Regions from separate parts of the Enterobacter sp. JBIWA008 genome, predicted to be linked through region 3. Evidence: predicted binding sites of a transcription regulator. Region 3 holds the regulator's gene; each other region holds the start of a gene.

The links. The regulator Fur, encoded in region 3, represses iron uptake genes when iron is present. The targets are predictions, from matches to a motif close to ATAATAATGAGAACNACTATCAA.
Region 1: feoA (ferrous iron transporter A) is a predicted target of Fur. The motif match lies at 1,574-1,596, and genes of this name have one in related genera.
Region 2: bfd (bacterioferritin-associated ferredoxin) is a predicted target of Fur. The motif match lies at 1,904-1,926, and genes of this name have one in related genera.

Annotation. Positions count from the first base shown of each region.
Region 1 is NZ_CP074149.1:4,470,731-4,474,012, forward strand. Features, by position in the region: gene KGP24_RS21775 (Tex family protein) at 1-1,338, shown strand, start outside; gene feoA (ferrous iron transporter A) at 1,637-1,864, shown strand; gene feoB (Fe(2+) transporter permease subunit FeoB) at 1,894-3,282, shown strand, end outside.
Region 2 is NZ_CP074149.1:4,406,941-4,410,222, forward strand. Features, by position in the region: gene rpsJ (30S ribosomal protein S10) at 1-288, opposite strand, end outside; gene KGP24_RS21450 (A24 family peptidase) at 669-1,142, shown strand; gene bfr (bacterioferritin) at 1,126-1,602, opposite strand; gene bfd (bacterioferritin-associated ferredoxin) at 1,675-1,869, opposite strand; gene tuf (elongation factor Tu) at 2,049-3,233, opposite strand.
Region 3 is NZ_CP074149.1:1,371,978-1,375,259, reverse strand. Features, by position in the region: gene ybfE (LexA regulated protein) at 1-51, shown strand, start outside; gene fldA (flavodoxin FldA) at 207-737, shown strand; gene fur (ferric iron uptake transcriptional regulator) at 1,028-1,474, shown strand; gene chiQ (ChiQ/YbfN family lipoprotein) at 1,583-1,912, opposite strand; gene chiP (chitoporin) at 1,960-3,282, opposite strand, start outside.

The DNA of each region.
Region 1 (3,282 bases), 1.7 Mb from region 3:
CTCGATCCGGGTCTGCGTACGGGCGTAAAAGTGGCGGTAGTTGACGGCACCGGCAAGCTGGTGGCAACCGACACCATCTATCCGCACACCGGCCAGGCAGCGAAAGCGGCCGCCGTGGTAGCGGCGCTGTGCGAAAAATACAACGTGGAGCTGGTTGCCATCGGCAACGGTACGGCTTCACGCGAAACCGAGCGTTTCTACCTCGACGTGCAGAAGCAGTTCCCGAAAGTGACGGCACAGAAAGTGATCGTCAGCGAAGCGGGGGCATCCGTCTATTCCGCGTCCGAGCTGGCGGCCCAGGAGTTCCCGGACCTGGACGTTTCCCTGCGCGGTGCGGTCTCTATCGCTCGCCGCCTGCAGGATCCGCTGGCGGAGCTGGTGAAGATCGATCCGAAATCCATCGGCGTAGGCCAGTATCAGCACGACGTGAGCCAGACTCAGCTGGCGCGCAAGCTGGATGCGGTGGTGGAAGACTGCGTAAACGCCGTCGGCGTTGACCTGAACACTGCCTCCGTTCCCCTGCTGACCCGCGTGGCGGGCTTAACCCGCATGATGGCGCAGAACATCGTCGCCTGGCGTGATGAGAACGGTCAGTTCCAGAACCGTCAGCAGCTGCTGAAGGTGAGCCGTCTGGGGCCAAAAGCCTTTGAACAGTGTGCGGGCTTCCTGCGCATCAACCACGGCGATAACCCGCTGGATGCCTCCACCGTTCACCCGGAAGCGTACCCTGTGGTGGAACGCATTCTGGCCGCCACCCAGCAGGCACTGAAAGATCTCATGGGTGACAGCAGCGCTCTGCGCAACCTGAAAGCCGTTGATTTCACCGACGACAAATTTGGTGTCCCAACCGTCACCGACATCATCAAAGAGCTGGAAAAGCCGGGCCGCGATCCGCGTCCTGAGTTCAAAACGGCGACCTTTGCCGACGGTGTGGAAACCATGAACGACCTGCTGCCCGGCATGGTGCTGGAAGGCGCGGTGACCAACGTCACCAACTTTGGTGCATTTGTGGATATCGGCGTACATCAGGACGGTCTGGTGCATATCTCATCCCTCGCCGACAAGTTCGTTGAAGACCCGCACACCGTGGTCAAAGCGGGCGACATCGTGAAGGTGAAAGTGCTGGAAGTGGATCTGCAGCGCAAGCGTATCGCCCTGACAATGCGTCTGGACGAGCAGCCGGGCGAAACCAACGCGCGCCGTGGCGGCAATGGCGGTGGCCGCGAGCAGCAGCGCCCGGCCGCGAAAGCCGCAAAACCGCGCGGACGTGATGCTCAGCCTGCAGGCAACAGCGCGATGATGGATGCGCTTGCGGCAGCGATGGGTAAGAAACGCTAAGGTTGTCAATGCCCCTCACCTCAACCTCTCCCTAAAGGGGAGAGGTTGAGAGGAATAAAATCATATCGAGATATATGAAACCGATTGCATAGCCATATTTAAACCGCGAATTATCAACCCGTTAACAAATGCTCCCCTTTTCGTTTTCCAGACAATTCAGCAAATATTGAGCAAGGTCAAACAGGCCGTAAATTAATACCGCAAACAATATTCCGTCACAGTTTTAATATTGCTGATAAAAACTATTCTCATTATCATCGCATAGTAGATAATTTAACCTTTCGTGGAATCAGGCGTTATGCAATTCACTCCAGACAGTGCATGGAAGATTACCGGTTTTACCCGCGAAATTAGCCCGGCCTATCGGCAAAAGCTGCTGTCGCTGGGCATGCTGCCCGGCTCGTCATTCCAGGTCGTGCGCGTGGCGCCGCTAGGTGACCCGGTTCACATCGAAACCCGCCGCGTGAATCTGGTCCTGCGTAAGAAAGACCTCGCATTAATAGAAGTTGAAGCCTTATCCCGATAACAAGCCAGCGGTTTCAGTGAGTCTAAAAAATGAAAAAGTTAACTATTGGCTTAATTGGCAATCCTAATTCCGGCAAGACCACGCTTTTTAACCAGCTGACCGGAGCACGCCAGCGCGTGGGCAACTGGGCGGGCGTGACGGTTGAGCGTAAAGAAGGCCAGTTCACGACGACAGACAACCAGGTGACGCTGGTTGACCTTCCCGGCACCTACTCCTTAACCACCATTTCGTCGCAAACCTCGCTCGATGAGCAGATTGCCTGCCACTATATTCTTGGCGGCGACGCGGACCTGCTGATCAACGTGGTCGACGCCTCCAATCTCGAGCGTAACCTTTATCTGACGCTGCAGCTGCTGGAGCTGGGGATCCCCTGCATTGTGGCGCTCAACATGCTCGACATCGCGGAGAAACAAAAGCTGCGCATCGACGTAGATGCCCTCTCGACGCGCCTCGGATGCCCGGTTGTTCCGCTGGTCTCAACGCGCGCTCGCGGTATTGACGCGCTGAAGCTGGCCATTGACCGTCACCAGGGAAATCATGACATTGAGCTGGTGCATTACGCGCAGCCTCTCCTGCGCGAAGCCAATTTGCTAACGCAGGAGATGGACAAAAGCATGCCTGCGAAACAGCGTCTGTGGCTTGGCCTGCAGATGCTGGAAGGGGATATCTACAGCCGCGCCTACGCCGGGCATGCGGCAGATAAGCTGGACGCGACGGTGGCCCGGCTTCACGACGAGCTGGACGACCCGGCGCTGCACATCGCCGATGCGCGTTACCAGGCCATCGCCTCGATTTGCGACGTTGTCAGTAACGCCCTGACGGCAGAACCCAGCCGCTTTACGGCGGCGGTGGATAAAGTTGTGCTTAACCGCTTCCTCGGTTTGCCCATCTTCCTGCTGGTCATGTACGTGATGTTCCTGCTCGCCATTAACATCGGTGGCGCACTCCAGCCCATTTTCGACGCCGGTTCCGTCGCGGTCTTCGTACACGGTATTCAGTGGGTGGGTTACACCCTGCACTTCCCGGAATGGTTAACCATCTTCCTCGCACAGGGGATCGGCGGCGGTATCAACACCGTTCTGCCTCTGGTGCCGCAGATCGGCATGATGTATCTGTTCCTCTCGTTCCTGGAAGATTCCGGCTACATGGCCCGCGCCGCGTTCGTGATGGATCGTCTGATGCAGGCGCTGGGCCTGCCGGGTAAATCCTTCGTCCCGCTGATTGTCGGCTTCGGCTGTAACGTGCCGTCGGTGATGGGCGCGCGCACCCTGGATGCCCCGCGTGAACGTCTGATGACCATCATGATGGCACCGTTTATGTCCTGCGGTGCCCGTCTGGCCATTTTTGCGGTCTTTGCCGCAGCCTTCTTTGGTCAGCAGGGTGCGCTGGCGGTCTTCTCGCTCTATATACTGGGCATC
Region 2 (3,282 bases), 1.8 Mb from region 3:
TACACCGGCAGCCAGATCCAGACGCATCAGAGCATCAACGGTTTTCTCAGTTGGCTCAACGATGTCAACCAGACGCTTGTGAGTGCGGATTTCGTACTGATCGCGCGCGTCTTTGTTGACGTGCGGGGAGATCAGAACGGTGAAGCGCTCTTTGCGGGTCGGCAGCGGGATCGGACCACGGACTTGCGCACCAGTGCGCTTAGCAGTCTCGACGATTTCCGCGGTTGATTGATCGATCAGACGATGATCAAACGCTTTAAGGCGGATACGGATTCTTTGGTTCTGCATGAGACCAGAGCTCCAATTATTTTATAAACGAAAATGATTACTCCTCAAACCCATTACGATTGATGGGAGAGTGTAACCGTTCTTACGTAGCTCCCCAATTGGGAGCATTGTTGAGTAACAAAATGAGCTACTCTGGTTCTGATTGAACCCGCCGTCAATTACGACAAGCCCGCGCATTATACGTAAATCTGGGCAAGACGCAAGTGCCGTTTAGAAATTAAGCGCCAAAGGAGCTGGATGCGTAAGAGCGCGCAACATTTTATGCAATGTATTCTGCGTCGATTCTTTCTTTCGAGTCGCTACGCATCAACGTTTTTTGTTCATTGCCGGAAAGGCCGATTATAACGAGTATGCGCTCAAACCCGTTTGAGGCCTTTTTCATGCTAACCACCCTCCCCTTTCTGCTGATCTATCTTTCACTGACTGCCTTACTTGTACATGCCGATATTCGCTACGGTCTGCTTCCCGATAAATTTCTCTGCCCGCTGCTATGGGCGGGACTGCTCTTTCAGCTCTGTATACAACCTGATTTTCTGCCAAGTGCGGTGGCGGGTGCGATGGCTGGATATATCGGCTTTGCCGTTATCTACTGGGTATATCGGTTTATCTGCCGGCGTGAAGGGATGGGATATGGCGATGTAAAATACCTGGCGGCGCTTGGTGCGTGGCATGGCTGGTGCACGCTGCCTTCGCTGGCGTTACTCGCTGCGCTTATGGCGCTACTTAGCATTCTTGTGTTTTCGTTACTCACCCCTGATAAGGGGGCATTAAAAAACCCACTGCCTTTTGGGCCATTTCTGGCAGCAGCGGGTTTATGCTTAGGTTGGAAGACGGTGGTTACTCTTCCACTTTAATCTGCGACTGAAGATAGTTCTGCAGGCCGATTTTAGCAATCAGATCCAGCTCCGTTTCCAGCCAGTCAATATGGCCTTCTTCATCGGCCAGGATCTGGATCATCATATCGCGACTGACGTAGTCATGTACGCTGTCTGCGTAGGCTATGGCTTCACGGAGATCTTTGGCGCCTTCAAGCTCCAGCCTGAGGTCGGAACGCAGCATCTCTTCGACATCTTCGCCGATGCCCAGCTTTCCGAGATCCTGCAGGTTTGGAATGCCTTCAAGGAATAAAATACGCTCGATATATTTATCGGCGTGCTTCATTTCATCGATCGATTCATGGTACTCAACGTCGTTCAGACGTTTAAGCCCCCAGTTTTTGAACATTCTCGCGTGAAGAAAGTACTGGTTAATTGCGACAAGCTCATTTCCCAATAATTTATTGAGATAACTTATGATTTTAACATCACCTTTCATTACATAGTCCCTCCGCTTCCACTCATTGAAGCGTAGATCGGGCTACAGGGATGTCAAAAAAAAGATGGAAGCTTACGCGATCTCTTTGTATTCCGGGATCTGCATCAATTCGTCCTGCATGATCTCTCGCGCAGCACGTACACATTTACCGCATTGATTTCCCACCGGAACAAATTTGCGTAGCTGCTGAAATGACTGAGGCTGAAACTGGCGAACGGCCTGACGTATTTTCTTGTCGCTTACACCATTACATAAACAAACGTACATAGAGACTCCCGTTCAAATTATGCGCAAAGTGTAAGTGAGAATGGTTATGATTACAATAGCACAGGCGCCGCATTACGGGGCGGGGGCAGGCAAAAAATGCGAAATTTTGTGACAGTGCCTGAACAGCAGAAAACAAAAAAGGACGCCGAAGCGTCCTTTTTTTATTCAGGGATAATTAATTAGCCCAGAACTTTAGCAACAACGCCCGCGCCAACGGTACGGCCGCCTTCACGGATTGCGAAACGCAGACCGTCGTCCATCGCGATTGGGTGGATCAGAGTCACAACCATCTTGATGTTGTCGCCTGGCATTACCATCTCTACGCCTTCTGGCAGTTCGATGGTACCGGTCACGTCAGTTGTACGGAAGTAGAACTGTGGACGGTAGCCTTTGAAGAACGGAGTATGACGGCCGCCTTCGTCTTTGGACAGAATGTACACTTCAGATTCGAACTTGGTGTGTGGCTTGATTGAGCCTGGCTTCGCCAGAACCTGACCACGTTCGATTTCTTCACGTTTGATACCACGCAGCAGAACACCAACGTTCTCACCAGCACGGCCTTCGTCCAGCAGTTTGCGGAACATTTCAACGCCAGTACAGGTAGACTTCGCAGTCTCTTTGATACCAACGATTTCAACTTCTTCGCCAACTTTGATGATACCGCGCTCTACACGACCGGTAACAACGGTACCACGACCGGAGATGGAGAATACGTCTTCGATTGGCAGCAGGAATGGCTTGTCAATCGCACGCTCTGGTTCTGGGATGTAAGAATCCAGGAAGCCAGCCAGTTCGATGATTTTCGCTTCCCACTCAGCTTCGCCTTCCAGCGCTTTCAGAGCAGAACCACGAACGATTGGGGTATCGTCGCCTGGGAAATCGTACTGAGACAGCAGTTCACGAACTTCCATCTCTACCAGTTCCAGCAGCTCTTCGTCATCAACCATGTCGCATTTGTTCAGGAACACGATGATGAAAGGAACGCCTACCTGACGACCCAGCAGGATGTGCTCACGAGTCTGAGGCATTGGGCCATCAGTCGCAGCAACAACCAGGATCGCGCCGTCCATCTGCGCAGCACCGGTGATCATGTTTTTAACATAGTCGGCGTGGCCTGGGCAGTCTACGTGTGCGTAGTGGCGAGTCGGGGTGTCATATTCAACGTGAGAGGTGTTGATGGTGATACCACGTGCTTTTTCTTCTGGTGCGTTATCGATCTGGTCGAATGCGCGAGCAGAACCACCGTAGGTTTTTGCCAGAACGGTAGTGATTGCAGCAGTCAGGGTAGTTTTACCATGGTCAACGTGGCCGATAGTACCAACGTTGACGTGCGGTTTTGTACGTTCAAATTTTTCTTTAGACACGGCTATATTCCTTACTATAGTGCTCTCCCCTGTGGAGAGAGCACGGGAC
Region 3 (3,282 bases):
ATTGAAGAGATGTTGCTCGTCCAGCTTGAGACGTTGCGCAGCCAGGCATAAGTCTGAAAATCCCCTTTATCGCCCTTTTCATGTAGCACAGAGTGCAGTCCTGCGCGATAGCTGTTTCCGCAGGGTTGCCAGTTCTGCTATTATTGCCCTTATCCGTGGCCGAATTGCGCCACCATACTATTAAGTTTCAAGAGGTTATTTTACTCATGGCAATCATCGGCATTTTCTTTGGCAGTGATACCGGCAATACCGAAAATATCGCAAAAAACATTCAAAAACAGCTCGGTAAAGACGTTGCTGATGTGCATGACATCGCCAAGAGCAGCAAAGAAGATCTGGAAGGCTATGACATTCTGCTGCTGGGTATCCCAACCTGGTACTACGGTGAAGCCCAGTGCGACTGGGATGATTTCTTCCCGACGCTAGAAGAAGTGGACTTCAACGGTAAGCTGGTCGCCCTCTTTGGCTGTGGCGATCAGGAAGACTACGCCGAGTACTTCTGTGACGCGCTGGGTACCATCCGCGATATCATTGAGCCGAATGGCGCGGTTATCGTAGGCCACTGGCCGACCGCCGGTTACCACTTCGAAGCGTCTAAAGGCCTGGCCGATGACGATCATTTCGTAGGTCTGGCCATCGACGAAGACCGTCAGCCAGAGCTGACCGCCGAGCGCGTTGAGAAATGGGTCAAGCAGATCCGTGAAGAACTGCACCTGGACGATATTCTGAACGCCTGATTTTATCGCGGCGCAACTGCGGTTGCGCCCATGCCCCAGGTCAAACCGATTAAATTAATCGCTACAATCTTTTAACTTTTTCGCCCAGACCTGTACAATGTCTCCCTGATAAAATGTGGTTTTCCATTGAGCAAGTTTGTTGGTGATACCCCATTTTTATAAGCATATTTTGCCTGAGACTTGCAGTTTTCATTTAGCCATGGCAGTTCTATAATGAGACGCATTATCCCAGGTGCATTTTCTGTCACTTCCTACAGAAGTGAATCGTTTAGCAACAGGACAGATTCCGCATGACTGACAACAATACCGCATTAAAGAAGGCTGGCCTGAAAGTTACGCTTCCTCGGTTAAAAATCCTTGAAGTGCTTCAGGGTCCAGACAATCACCATGTCAGTGCGGAAGACCTTTATAAACGTCTTATCGACATGGGTGAAGAGATTGGGCTGGCTACCGTCTATCGCGTGCTGAACCAGTTTGATGACGCGGGCATTGTTACCCGTCATAATTTCGAAGGCGGTAAATCCGTTTTCGAACTGACCCAGCAGCACCACCACGATCACCTGATCTGCCTCGACTGTGGCAAGGTCATTGAATTTAGCGATGATTCAATCGAATCACGCCAGCGTGAAATCGCCGCGCGTCATGGCATCCGCCTGACGAACCACAGCCTGTACCTTTACGGTCACTGCGCTGAAGGCGATTGCCGCGAAGACGACCACGCGCACGATGCTAAGTAACTCAAGCTTTCATACTCTGAGCCAGCCGCGAGGTTGGCTTTTTTTTGCCTGTTTTCAGGCAAAAAAAAGCCCGGTAAGCGTAGCGCCACCGGGCATGATAACAGCGGGTTACTTACTGTTATTGCTTCTAATTTCTTTCCAGATCTGGTCGCAACGCTTCGCCACTTCCTGATCGTTACCGGTTTTACGCGCCTGAATGCAGGCCTGGTAATCCATCACGCGGATGTTCTCCTGCGTCGCGAACTGCTCGTGCGCTTTCTCTTTCTTCAGCACGTTCAGCACGCTCTGACAGGCTTCAATTTTCTCCGGCGATCCTTCCGCAGTATTAATACAGGCGCTATACGCCTCCTTCAGACGGGTGTCCTCTTTCGGCGCCTGAGTCTGAGCACACGCCACCAGCCCTGATGCCAGCAACGCGACGATTACGATTTTTTTCATCATGTGCAGTCTCCATGCCGGCGGAAGTTAACCCGCCAGCGCGTTCATCAGAAGATAGTGAATGGTGCGATAACCATGAATTTCACGTCACGCTCATCCTGGAAGATGTTGTTGTAGCCACCGCCATAGCTTGGCAGATCGGAATGGTTGTCATACTGAGTGAAGTGCAGCTTGAACATCGTGCCCTTCGCTCGGCCATCCTGCAGCACATATGCAGCATCCAGGCTGTAAGCAGATTCTTTCAGACGCTGGCTCTGATCGTAGATCGGTGCACTGCTTGGTTTTGCATCCCAACCGTAAGCGTAGGAAGCCCCAACGGACCATCCTGCAAGGTTCCAGTTTTTGAGGTCGTACATCGCGCCGAAGAATACCGCCTTTTCACCATTGGCGTTGAAGTCAGAACGGTTATCCCACCAAATATCTAAACGTCCGTTTGATGAAGCATAGGTTGGCGTCATGCGCTGCAGGAAGAAACCCTGATTACCGTCTGCTTTAACCCAGGTACCTTCCAGACGAAGATCCACCTGGCCTATTTTGTAGCCAAAGGTTAAAGCCTGCAGCCAGGCCGTGCCGTCATACAAATCGTTGGCCAGCGCGACCTCATCATTAGTCCTTAAGTTATTTTGCGCATCGGCTTTGTCACGTGCGCCATAGAACTGATAGCTGGTAGAGAGTGGGCTGCCAGCGATATCAAATTTATACGATGCTTTAGCAAAGTACTGATCCATATAGCCTTCAGCCTGGCCAAACGCTGCTTCCAGGACAAGGTCATTTTTAAAGTCGTATTTCAAACCTAAAGAGTGGAGATAATCCACTTTCGTTTTACGATCGCCCTGGTAGAACTTGTCCATCTCAATGTGCCACGGTGCTTTGTACTCGTTGGTCCACATATAGGAGAAGCTCAGCGCGCCCGCATCGCCGTAGTCAAAGTTAGCCCCAGCTTCCGCGCCCTGGTAGGTACCCGGCATAAAGCTCCAGTGCGGTGCTAACAGGGTCTGGCCAGTTGGCTGAATGTAACCACCGCGCGCCCATACCGGGCCGTATTTAAATTTCGCAGCGGCTTTGTAAAGGCTGATACCGCTCTTATCCCCGGACCAGTCTTCTTTATACGCTTTGTTGCTGGAGGAGAAGGCGATTTCATTCGGGTGGCCGCTGTCGCCGTTTTCCGCCATTTCAATCGCGGTGAACGCAGCAATATCCAGACCGAACATATCGGCTGCATAGCCTGACTGGAAGTCCAGGTTGGCGTTCCAGGTGGAGTGTGAAAGGTTGGTTTTATATTTGTCTTCAGTGACGTCTTTACGGTCACGCTCACGCTGCCAGTAATAAATACCGCCCGTGAGGGTCGAATCGTCGATGAAGCCCGCCGC